Regions from separate parts of the Sporosarcina sp. NPDC096371 genome, predicted to be linked through region 1. Evidence: riboswitches for the same ligand, from Rfam matches in the RefSeq annotation. Region 1 holds a riboswitch; each other region holds the start of a gene.

The links. Region 1 has a riboswitch for cobalamin ahead of ACIQ0H_RS07785 (ABC transporter substrate-binding protein). Riboswitches for the same ligand answer to the same signal wherever they lie in the genome.
Region 2: another riboswitch for cobalamin. It lies ahead of metE (5-methyltetrahydropteroyltriglutamate--homocysteine S-methyltransferase); the one in region 1 lies ahead of ACIQ0H_RS07785 (ABC transporter substrate-binding protein).
Region 3: another riboswitch for cobalamin. It lies ahead of ACIQ0H_RS07180 (S-layer homology domain-containing protein); the one in region 1 lies ahead of ACIQ0H_RS07785 (ABC transporter substrate-binding protein).
Region 4: another riboswitch for cobalamin. It lies ahead of ACIQ0H_RS07245 (ribonucleoside-diphosphate reductase subunit alpha); the one in region 1 lies ahead of ACIQ0H_RS07785 (ABC transporter substrate-binding protein).

The regions. Positions count from the first base shown of each region.
Region 1 is NZ_JBIWFE010000002.1:379,445-382,632, reverse strand. It holds gene ACIQ0H_RS07790 (FecCD family ABC transporter permease) at 1-699, opposite strand, end outside; gene ACIQ0H_RS07785 (ABC transporter substrate-binding protein) at 692-1,654, opposite strand; cobalamin riboswitch at 1,773-1,923, opposite strand; gene argS (arginine--tRNA ligase) at 2,139-3,188, opposite strand, start outside.
Region 2 is NZ_JBIWFE010000003.1:34,038-37,225, reverse strand. It holds gene ACIQ0H_RS08975 (MBL fold metallo-hydrolase) at 1-1,005, shown strand, start outside; gene ACIQ0H_RS08970 (DUF3006 domain-containing protein) at 1,006-1,269, shown strand; cobalamin riboswitch at 1,394-1,541, shown strand; gene metE (5-methyltetrahydropteroyltriglutamate--homocysteine S-methyltransferase) at 1,736-3,188, shown strand, end outside.
Region 3 is NZ_JBIWFE010000002.1:245,392-248,579, forward strand. It holds gene ACIQ0H_RS07175 (betaine/proline/choline family ABC transporter ATP-binding protein) at 1-930, opposite strand, end outside; cobalamin riboswitch at 1,255-1,444, shown strand; gene ACIQ0H_RS07180 (S-layer homology domain-containing protein) at 1,633-3,188, shown strand, end outside.
Region 4 is NZ_JBIWFE010000002.1:266,761-269,948, reverse strand. It holds gene ACIQ0H_RS07245 (ribonucleoside-diphosphate reductase subunit alpha) at 1-1,323, opposite strand, end outside; cobalamin riboswitch at 1,494-1,678, opposite strand; T-box leader at 1,949-2,139, shown strand; gene argS (arginine--tRNA ligase) at 2,193-3,188, shown strand, end outside.

The sequences.
Region 1 (3,188 bases):
TTTCCTGCGCTTCACATTGACCCCTAAATGGTGAGCGCGCTCTTCGCCGAACAACATGGCATTTAATTCAAGGCGACATAGCCAAAGCATAATGGAACCAATGAGGACAAACGGCAAGATCATCGTGACATAATTCCAACCACGCATCGATACACTGCCGAGCAACCAGCCGATAATTTGTCGCAGTTCTTCACCAGTTAAAGCAATCATTAGCGATAACACGGAACCCAGAAACGAGCCGAAGATGATGCCTGTTAAAATAATGGTTTCCATTTTCAGCGCACGATCGACGAGGCGTGCAAATCCTAGCACAAGGAACATCGTCAATGCTGCACCGACCATACTAAAAATGGGTAGCGTATAGTTGCCAAATATCGGGATGGAAATACCGAAAAAAAGCGTCATCACAGCGCCGACAGAGGCGCCGGATGACACTCCGAGGGTGTATGGATCAGCGAGCGGATTTTTGAGCAGTCCTTGAAAAGCGGCTCCTGCAATTGCAAGTGACGCGCCAACTAGTCCTGCCAATACGACGCGTGGCATACGAATCTTCCATAAAATATTCGTAGCTGTCTCATCTGCTCCTGTATTCCATAACGTACTGATCGGAATATTCACCGAGCCGATCGATACACCGAGCCAAATCGCCACAGCAAGTGTGGCGATAGACACGATATAGGCAACGCTAGATTTATTCACCAAAAGCCTCTGGATAGATAGCTTTTGCTACTTCTTCCAACCCCTCTGCAAGACGTGGACCTGTACGGCTTGTCTTGTTTTCATCCACTTGAACAACTGCTTGGTTTTTGATAGCTGTAATCGAATCAAAACCATCACGTTTGTAAACATCTTCGACAGCTGTGTCAATATAGCTATACATCACAATGATGACTTCCGGATTACGGCTAACGATTTCTTCTGGAGACATCATGAACCAATCTTCTTGGTCAGCGGAAATATTTTTTGCTCCAACCATGTTGAGGATTTCATTCATAAACGTATTGTTACCTGGTGTGTAGATAGTCGGTGCCGGTGATGTTTCTACGAAAACCGTCTTCTTTTTGTCAACGGAAGCTAATTTCGATGTCACTTCTTCAACTTTCTCTTTCATATTTGCGATGATTTTTTCAGCTTCTTCTGATTTACCTGTTGCTTGTCCGATTGTTACGATTGTTGCATACGTTTCTTCAAAATCTTTTGCATTTTTCACAACGAAGACAGGGATTCCTGCATCACGGATTTGTTGGAGACCTTCTTCACCGGTACTTAGCCCCATTTCGTGGGCAAAGACGATGTCGGGATTCATCGCAACGATCTTCTCTACGTCAAACTGCTGACCACCGATTTTCTCTTTTTCAAGTGCTTCTGCAGGGTAATTATCGTAGTCACTAACAGCAATGACTTCAGTATTTAGTCCAAGCGCGAACAAAATTTCGGTGTTGCTAGACTGCATGGAAACAATCGTTTCCGGCGCTTTTTCCAATGTAATTTCATTGCCGACTGCGTCCGTTATCGTTAGTGGAAAATCTTTTTGAGAAGCGACATCTTCCTGTGGTGTTGCATCTACTTTAGGCTTATCTGTTGCAGTTCCGCATGCCGCGAGGACAAACACTGCAAGTAGTGACATTAGCCATAATGGCCACATCTTTTTCATATCATTTTCCTCCTATTTGTTCCAAATAAAAATCCCCCGCATGAGCACGGAGGAATGTTTTAGTAAAAATACGGATGCGTGGACGCATCGATTTCCACCAAACCTATCCTCGTAGGCTTACGGATGATTCATAAAGGCAGGTCTCCTGACTTGTGGTCACGTTTTAGCAACGTGTCGACACTTACAGTGGCGGGACCGCGTCGGACTTCAACCGACTTCCCTTTTAACCTCGTCTTTGATGGCGAGGCACCTTTATGTTTGGCTATGTAATTTTGTACATCTTTCAGTATACTACAACTTTTGAAGGTGTCGATGTTGATTTACTTTCATTTAACTCAGGTTAGATTGCACTCCATCGGGATTTGCTTGCGTACATATGTTGTTTGCTTGCACTCAACTAGGTTTTGATTGCAAACTATAACTTTCCTCCCATCAAAAAACCGCCACACCAAGGAAAACATCCTCAGCGTAGCGGTCCATTCAATTACATTTTTTCTGGGGCAGAAACACCAATCAGTTTTAGTGCATTTGCAACAGTCGTACGTGTTGCCGTGATAAGTGCAAGTCGTGCTTCTGACAATTCATGATTTGCTGGATCCAATACTTTTTCTGCATTGTAGAAGCTATGGAATGCTGCAGCCAGTTCTTGAATATAAGTTGCGACGCGATGTGGAATGCGCATTCTTGCCGCATCACTCACCACTTGTGGGAAATCACCAATCTTCTTCAACAAATCCAATTCTTTTTCCGCTTGCAATAAAGAAACGTTAGCCACAGATGCAGCTAGTCCTGCTTCACCGGCTTGTCGCAAGATGGAAGAAATCCGTGCATGCGCATATTGTGCGTAGTACACAGGGTTTTCATTGGACTGTGAAATCGCAAGATCGAGGTCAAAGTCCATTTGAGAATCGCCTGAACGCATAGCAAAGAAGTAACGAACTGCATCAAGACCCACTTCTTCTACAAGTTCACGCAATGTCACTGCTTTCCCTGTACGCTTACTCATTTTGAATTTCTCGCCGTCTTTATACAGCTGAACCATTTGCGCCACACTGACTTCCAGTGTTTCCCGATCGTAACCGAGGGCTTCAATTGCCGCTTTCATACGCGGGATGTAACCGTGGTGATCTGCTCCCCAAATGTTAATGAGCTTGTCGAAGCCACGGAATAATTTATCTTCATGATAAGCAATGTCTGGTGTCAAATACGTATATGTTCCATCATTTTTAATGAGTACACGATCTTTGTCATCGCCAAATGTTGTTGAACGGAACCACGTTGCACCGTCTTCTTCAAAAACATGGCCGTTTGCACGCAATTTGTCGAGCGCAACGTCGATTTTACCGTTTTCATATAATGAAGTTTCCGAGAACCATACATCAAACGATACGCGGAAATCAGCTAGGTCTTTCTTCAATTTTTCCAATTCGAAATCAAGTCCGTACTTACGGAAAAATGCATAACGCTCTTCTTCAGCAACGTTGACGTATTTATCGCCAAATTCTTTCGCAAGCTCTTCTCCAATACCAATAAT
Region 2 (3,188 bases), on a different contig from region 1:
GGCGATGCACAACAAAATGGTACATTGAAAGTCCATTACATAGACGTTGGACAAGCGGATGCGACGTTGCTACAAGTAATTGACAAGGATGAATCGATTAATCTCCTTATTGATACCGGAGATTGGAACGCATCCGATGTAGTCGATTACCTTCATGCACAAAATATCAAGGATATTGACATCATCGCCGTGACACATCCCCATGCCGATCACATCGGCCAATTGGATAAAATCATAGGAGAGTTTTCCGTAACTGAAGTGTGGATGAACGGGGAAACCGCAAATTCAGGGGTGTTTGCGAAATCACTAGAAGCAATTGAGAAGCATAATGTCGAGTATTACGAACCCGAAGTTGGCGAGGTATTTGACATCGGACCACTTGAAATCGCGATTCTTCATCCAAACGCTCTTTCGGCGAATACAAATAATAATTCGCTCGCGATGCGGTTACAATATGGAGAAGTGTCCTTCCTATTCACAGGGGATGCTGAACAACAGGCGGAACAGGCAATCCTCACAAATGGCGCAAACATCCATGCACAGATTTTACATCTCGGACACCATGGCTCCAATACATCTAGCACACCTGAATTTTTGCAGGCCGTCAAGCCAGAAATCGCGATTTACTCTGCCGGGATTGATAACTCATATGGTCATCCTGATGCTGAAGTCGTTGATCGTATCCATTCGAGGGACATCCCCCTATACGGAACAGATACACATGGTACGATCATGGTAGAAACAGATGGAAAAACCTATACAGTCATGACCCAAAAACAAGGAACACTTTCCCAGCCAACAGCGGGAAATTCTTGTCTGGATATCAACACGGCAAGTGAAGAAGATGTTCAGCAAATCACACATATCGGTCCTGCTTTGGCAAGTGAATTAATCAAACTTCGCCCTTATCATTCTATTGATGAGCTCACCACCATTAAAGGGATTGGACCTGCACGTTTACAGGATATCAAATCGCAGGGACTTGCCTGCGTGGGAGGCAAATAAATGCATTCAGGCTATCTCGATCGTTTTACGGATACAAATGACGCATTGATACTCGTTGACGCATTACAACAGCAATTCCATGTACCCGTTTCTTTCCTTCCAGCAGGCAGCACTGTGGGGACTTGGTTTTTAGTGACTATTCAAGAAGATAAAATCATTGCGATTCAAACAGATATAGACAAGACGCTTGCGAATAGGCAAGAAGTTGAAGATCGAATGCAGCGATTGAAATCGAAAAAGACAAGCCGGTTTAAACGTCAGTAAATAGTTGAAGACCCGAAAAAACGCCAAGGAACCATTCCTCTGGCGTTTTTTCAAACTCTTTCGTAATATTCCGTTTGACAGAATAATAGATACATGATAGCTTTGAACACATCGATAACTAAATAGTAAAGCAATGGAAATAGGTGGTCTGATGAGTCGTACATTTGTCAGATCTTAATAGAGAAGCCGGTGAAACGATAATCCGGCGCGGTCCCGCCACTGTAACAGCAAATTTGCTGAAGCCAGATAGCTGCCTATTTTTGTAACGCTCTACCCTACGGTCGATAGGGAGTGTTAGAATGCAAACGCAAATGATATGTGTGCCGCGGCACACATGTACGATCCGTAACTAGCGGAATCAACTACGTAAACATTTCTAACCCTCGTTAGAAGTGTTTTTTTGTTGCCTAAGAAGCTAAAAAACACTTCTTCACTTCACAAAAAGAGGAGACGAAACGGTATGTCAATGATCAGCAGTACGATTGGTTACCCATATATCGGGGGCAACAGGGAATGGAAAAAAGCACTCGAGGCTTTTTGGACTGGAAAATTGGAGGAAGACCTATTCCACGCAGAAATCGAAACACTTCGGCTGGAACGTCTTCAAAAACAAAAGGATGCGGGGATTGACTTGATTCCTGTCGGTGATTTCACGCTTTACGACCGGATGCTCGATACAGCTGTGATGTTCGGCATGATTCCTGAGCGCTTTGGATGGTCTGGCGGAGATGTATCGCTTGCCACGTATTTCTCGATTGCACGCGGCAATGATCAAGCAGTTGCGTCAGAAATGACAAAATGGTTCAACGCAAACTACCATTACATCGTGCCAGAATATGGTCAGAAAAAACTAGTACTGACAGAGAACAAACCACTTACTGCCTATCTGGAAGCGAAAGAAAAATTGAATATTGACGGCAAGCCTGTTTTAATTGGCCCATATACGTTTTTAAAACTATCAAAAGGCTATGACAAAAAGGATATCCCGGCATTCATTTTGCAATTGATTCCCCTTTACGGCCAAATTCTTAACGAATTAGCAGAAGCAGGGGCGCAGTGGGTTCAACTCGAAGAACCGATTCTCTCAACGTCACTGACGAAAGATGACATCCAAACCGTCTCCGAAATTTACAAACAACTAAGTACGGTAGCTCCGCATACTAAAATTATGCTACAAACATATTTTGACGCACTCGAGAACTATGAAGAGGTTGTTGCCCTTCCTGTAGCTGGTATTGGTCTAGATTTCGCGCAAGGTGCAGATAAGAATCTTGAACAATTGCAAGCACACAGTTTCCCAGTAGATAAAACCCTTGCTGTCGGCCTCATTGATGGACGCAACATCTGGCGTGCAGATTTGAAAGAAAAAGCGAGTTTGCTTGATGCGTTGACAAAGCTCGTTCCAACAGATCGCATGTGGGTACAACCTTCAAGCAGTCTGCTTCACGTTCCAGTTACCGTACAATCGGAAGAAAAACTGGATGCAACGATTAAAGCCGCGCTTGCTTTTGCAGATGAAAAGCTTGTGGAAGTCACAACGCTCGTTAAAGGCCTGCGCGAAGGGAATCAAGCGATCGCAGATGCGGTGGCAACAAGTTTAACTGCTCGTCAAAATCTTGAAGATCTGCCTGCAAGAAATCACCCTGGTTTACTGCAAGCCGTGCAAAACATCAGCGTACAAGATGGTCAGCGTCATTCGCCATTCAAAGAACGTCGTGACAAACAGCAGGACTACTTTAAATTGCCACTATTACCAACAACAACAATCGGTAGTTTCCCACAGACACCGGAAGTTCGCCGTGCACGAACAAAATGGCGCAAAGGTGAATCGACGGATGTACAATACCGCGACTTCGTCCGCAATGAAATCAAACAATGGATCGACATTCAAGAAGATATCGGGCTAGATGTCTTTGTTC
Region 3 (3,188 bases), 130 kb from region 1:
TGCTTTAATAACGCCCATCTTTTTGATTAAATCATAGGCGGAAACGATTCCGAGTAACTTGTTGTCATCATCGACAATGATCAGGTTTGTAATTTTTCTCTGCCGGATAAGCGTGAGTGCTTTTTCCGGAGAACGTTGAGGAAGAGAAGTGACAACCGATCCCGACATAATATCGGTAACAGGCATGAGTTCGGGATTTTGGGTGATTCGATGTTTCCCGATGAACTCCTCTACAAAGCCGTGGGCTGGTTCGTGCAGTAATTTTTCTGGAGTGTCCAACTGTAGTAGTTTACCGTCTTTCATAATGGCGATGCGGTCGCCCATTTTTAAGGCTTCATCCATGTCGTGTGTCACAAAGACAAATGTCTTATTTAGCTTTTTATGCAAAGCACTTACTTCTGCTTGTAGTTGGTCGCGTGTCAGTGGATCAAGTGCGCTGAACGGTTCGTCCATTAGGATAATATCGGGATTGCCCGCAAGTGCTCTCGCAATGCCAACACGTTGTTGTTGACCGCCGGAAAGTTCCTTTGGATAGCGAGTTGCGTACATATCTGGATCAAGACCGACCAAATCAAGCAGCTCGTTGACACGTGCTTTAACTTCCTTGGCGTTCCAGCCTTTTAGTTGGGGAACAATCGCAATGTTTTTTTCGATGGTGTAGTGGGGGAAAAGGCCAATTTGTTGAATGACATAGCCGATATTTCTTCGCAGTTCCGATGGATTATACGAGTTGATATCTTTGCCGTTGATGGAAATGGTACCACTGGTATGCGGTTCCATCTTGTTGATCATTTTCATCGTTGTCGATTTTCCCGAACCACTCGGTCCAATCAATACAAGAAATTCACCTTGTTGAATATCGAAGTTGACAGATTTTACTGCTTGGAAACCGTCACCATACACTTTGCTTACGTTTTCAAAAGTTAACATAAGTACCTCCTGTAGTTTTTTGAGAATAAATACACTCCTAAATAGTAGATGAAAAAATCATCCGTACTGAATAAAAAAGAAGACATATCCAGCTCGAAGTAGCTTTCGAACAATGTCTTACTAGATTAGTATAACACAATCAGATAGATTAAACAGATAATACTGTATTTTATGACAAGAGGTTCGTTAACGTGTAATCCTTAATTGTATAAATCAACTTGCCTACACTGGCACAATCAAGGTCCTTGAATATTAATTATTTTTTCGATATTGCAATTATTCTCCGATTATACTATCATTCATAATGAATCAGATTCTTAACAATTAAATAATATATATTTTGGTTCTCTGCTTTCGAGTAAGAGATTAATAAGGAAACAGGTGAGAATCCTGTACGGTCCGGCCACTGTAATTGGGAAGTGACTTCTATTTATAGCCACTGGTTGAAAAACTGGGAAGGCAGAAGAAACGATGATCCATAAGTCAGGAGACTTGCCAAAGTATGCATGCGTGATACCTTCCGGGAAAAGGTTGCATTGTGTATCTTTGAATTTTTTTATTAATTTTTTGAGCATACATTTGCCCCTACCTTTTTCTTTGAAGGTAGGGGTTTTTATTTTTGAAGAAGGAGCTGCGGAAAAATACCGATTAGAAATGATTCTTTAAACTTACAGGTGAAAGAAGAAATTGGAGGGATTTTCATTGGGTATATTACAAAATCAGTTGAAGAAATATTTTTCAATTTTGTTGAGTTTGTTATTGGCAGTATCGTTGTTTACACCAACTGTGGGGGCGATAGCACTTGATGCAAGGCAAGGTGTCAGTGCAGAAAGCTTTGGAGGAAATTCGACTGAGCAGTCACTCGATGTTAAAAATCAACTAGAATCGACAGACAATCTTGATTCAGAACCATTAAAAAAAGAACAATTGCTTGGTGAGGCGCAAGGAAGCGAAGAAGGTAATCTATCATTTTCAGAGGCCAATCCTAGCAAGTTTGCAGTTTTTGAAGACAATTCTATTCAAGTCTCGGTGCGAATAGAAGGGCTTGGGGAAACGATTATTCCTCCTATGGAATTCGATGTTGAAGCATATGATATAAGCCATGCAACTGGGGAGACTGCAAGTTCAGCAACACAAGGGCCGCGTGCTATTCATGCGATTGTTAAGGCATTGGAATTAAGCGGTTTTGATGTCTCAGATAAAACGAAGTTCGATTTTGGTGGTGGCAATTTCATCACAAATGTTGATGGATTGAAGATGAACGCGATTAATCCTAGTTTGGATGGATGGATGTATTTTGTGAATAACGAGTATGCAAATGTCGGAGTTGGGGATTTTCAATTAAAAGAAAATGACTCCATTACTTTATATTTTGTAACCAACTACTTTACAAATACATTTACATGGTTCGATAAAGAATTGGTTGAGGTTCATGCAGGTGAAGAAATTCAATTTGAATTAATGGGTGATAACTATGGATCAACTCAGCCGATTGATAATGCAGTCATCCTTGTAAATGATGCGCCACTCGAAATAGATGGCCAAGAAATTGAAACGGATGCGCAAGGCATTGCATCTTTACGATTCGATACACCGGGTGAATATCATATATCAGCACAACGACTTGATGGCCAGTACAGTAATATAACTCGTCCTTATAGCAAAGTCATCGTGCTAGAAGAAGGAGAAAAGGAACCTAGTCCCACACCTCGGTTATCTGTAGATTCAATAGTAGAGGCTGGAACCATCAATCCAGCGGTCACTGTGTTGGTAATAGATGATACATTCTCAGCTAATGTAACAGATAAAGCGAATTGGGCTATTCAGGAAAATACGACAGGTCTTGAAATCGATACAATCACCAGTGAAAGTAATCAGAAAGTGACGATTTCTTTTAACGGAAAAGCACAAGAGGGTACGTTTGCAATCACTGCACTAGCTGGAGCGTTGGATGGTAGCGATGCAAGTGAAACAAATTTGGTTGAGGTTTTAAAGGGTGAAAATGTTCCAGAAGAAACGCAGCTGGATAAAATGATTGAAGACACGGTTCAGTATTATAAATCAGGAAGTAAGAACGTGTCCTCATGGTGGCAGCTTGTTGCATTATGGGGGGCTGGCGAGAACCTAACGGACGGTTCTTGGTCATTGCCAAGTTGGCAAACGACAGATCCGAAATTGAAGGAAGATACATTTGACACGGAGCATATTCGTTATATTTTTGGTTTGCTGGCGATGGGGAAAGACCCTTCGAAAGCCTG
Region 4 (3,188 bases), 110 kb from region 1:
TTCTGTACACAAGTTGGAAGAATAAATCATACCTTCATGTTTGTTCGCATTAGCACGATTGACTTCATCACGGTAGAACATAAACGGCACGCCTGTTTCAAGCTGACTGCGCATAATACGTTTCATAAGGTCAATAGCAGGGACAGTTTCCTTGCTCAATTCTGGATGGTTGACGCATTCCATATATTTCTCACGGAAAGAACCGCCGCCTTTTGTTTCATCATAATAGTCCTCAAGAGAATAACCCATTACCGTACGGACTTCATGTGGATCAAATAAGTGCCATTCACCGCGCGCTTCTACTTGTTCCATATAAATATCCGGTAAACATACACCTGTGAAAATATCATGCGCACGTAAGCGCTCGTCGCCATTATTCAGTTTCAAATCAAGGAAAGTGAAAATATCTTTATGGAAAACATCCAAGTATACGGCGATTGCACCTTGGCGTTGTCCAAGCTGATCAACACTGACTGCCGTGTTATTCAACTGTTTAATCCACGGAAGGACTCCGCTTGATGCACCTTTAAATCCTCTGATGGAAGCACCACGACTGCGCACTTTCCCCATGTAAACACCGATGCCGCCACCGTATTTCGACAAGTTGGCGATATCCGTGTTGCTGTCGTAGATTCCTTGCAAAGAATCGTCGACTGTGTCGATAAAGCAGCTCGACAATTGACCATGTGGTTTCCCAGCATTCGACAATGTCGGCGTCGCCACGGTCATAAACAAGTTGCTCATTGCCCAGTATGACTCCGCTACTTTTCCAAGACGATTTTCCGTTTCATTTTGCATGAGCATCATCGCAATAATCAACCAACGCTCTTGTGGAAGTTCAACCGATTGTTTATTGAAATCGACTGCTACATAGCGGTCCATCAACGTTTTTAATCCGATATATGTAAATAGCTTGTCCCGTTCGGGTTCCATTAACTGTCCAAGATGGACAAGGTCTTCGTGTGAATATTTTTCTGTCAATACAGATGTGTACAAGCCTTGATCAACAAGACGGGCAACGTTGTTCGCAAAATCTGTATAGACTTTTGCCCCACGTAGTTGTTCTTGTCGCGCATAGACGTCACGGAGATGGATACGTGCTGCAACAAATGTCCAGTACGTTGTTGACTCGTCCAAGTTGCTTAGTGATTCTAACGTCATCGCTTTCGTCCATTCAGACTGAGAGCCCTCCGGATTTTTCTGTAACCAGCGTTCACTTGCGATGACGAGCGGTTCTATTTTCCCCGCACCAAATTCACCCTGTAACTCATCCACTATACGATCAATTCCAGTTTTCGCAATTTTAGTAGTCAAAACGACCATCTCCTTCTATATGTTGTCTAATATGTTGTCTATAAGTTTTCATTAAAAAAGCGACAGGTCCACCTTATCGGTAGAGCTATCGCCCATGGGTTCGTTGTTGGAAACGGAATAGGGCCTCACGAAAAAAACAGCATCCCATTCGCTTCAACCTCTCAACCCCCGAAGAAAGTGTCGCTTGACGATGAAAGGCAGGTCTCCTGGCTCACGCTTCGTCCTTCCTGCCTTGCCCTTCCCATGGTGTGCTCTCCACAGTGGCTTATTCGGCGGTCGTCGGCGCTTACAGTTGCGGGGACAGCTCCATTATTTCGGATTCCCTTTTAAACCGGTGTCGGTACCATTTCATCGTTCAATACTATATGTTGTGTCTCATTTACTTTCTTTACCCTAACATGTTGTGGTTATAACGTAAATAGGAGAAAAGTTTTTACGTTCGATTAACAAAGGCTTATCCACATATCCACAGTTTTTTTCGCTTATCATTGTGACCGTCATTATCAACATGTACGTAACTATCTACAAAGTTATAAACAATATCGCGCAGTCAAAAAATATTTTGCTACCACGCATTTTTTAGAATAGACAGATTCCTCATTGACACCTGATTCCAATTTTGCTACATTCAAATACAATATCTATGACGAAGAGAGTAACAGTCATTTCTTTTTCAGCAAACTAGGGACGATGGGAGCCTAGTAAAGAATGGTTGTGAACCGCACTTCTGAGATGCTTGTAAAGCCGGTGACTCGCCGTTATGAGAAAGTGGCCCTGTATGGGCAATTTGAGTGGTACCGCGGAGGCTAAGCTTTCGTCTCATTAATTTGAGACGAGGGCTTTTTTTGTTCAAATAAATAAACGAGGAGTGGTTGGCGATGAAAAAAGATATTTTGCAAGTTCTACAACAATTTAGTCCGATTCCGATACAAGAAAGTATGCTTGAACGGCCCGTTCATACACATTTAGGTGACTTGGCACTACCCTGTTTCCCGTTTGCAAAGGAATTACGAAAATCCCCCGTTGTCATTGCTGAAGAACTGGCTCAAGCCATCAATCATCCGTTAATCTTAAAAGCGCAAGCTATGGGTGGTTATGTGAATATATTTGTTAATCGTTCTGAAATCACTCGTTTTTTACTGCAAACCATTCACAAACAATCCACATCTTATGGTTCCAATAATGATGGCAATGGCGGAGTTGTCACGATTGATTTGTCCTCCCCTAATATTGCAAAGCCGTTTTCTATGGGCCATCTACGCTCTACCGTCATCGGTAATTCGATTGCTTTATTACTCGAAAAGAATGGTTTTAATACCGTGAAGATTAATTATATCGGCGATTGGGGAACGCAGTTCGGTAAGTTACTCACAGCGTATCGGAAATGGGGAAGTGAGCAAGAAGTTCAACAAGCACCGATACAAACACTATTGGGGCTGTACATCCGTTTCCACGAAGAAGCAGAGCTAGATGACTCGCTAAATGAGCAAGGTAGAGCAGCTTTCAAAGCGCTTGAAGACGGCGATACCGAGGCACTCGCATTATGGAAATGGTTCAAATCAGCATCACTGAAAGAGTTTCAACGCATTTATGACTTGCTAGGAATCACCTTCGATTCGTATAACGGCGAAGCTTATTATAATGACAAAATGGAACCCGTCGTCAACGAGTTAGCTAACAAAGGACTGTTGGTGGAGTCGGATGGTGCGTTAGTCGTTGAGCTCGATGAGGATATGCCGCCTTGTTTGATTAAAAAATCAGATGGCGCTACATTGTATGCGACTCGTGATTTGAGCGCCGCCATCGACAGAAAAACAACCTATAACTTCGTGAAATCGCTGTACGTCGTTGGCAATGAACAAAGCTTTCACTTC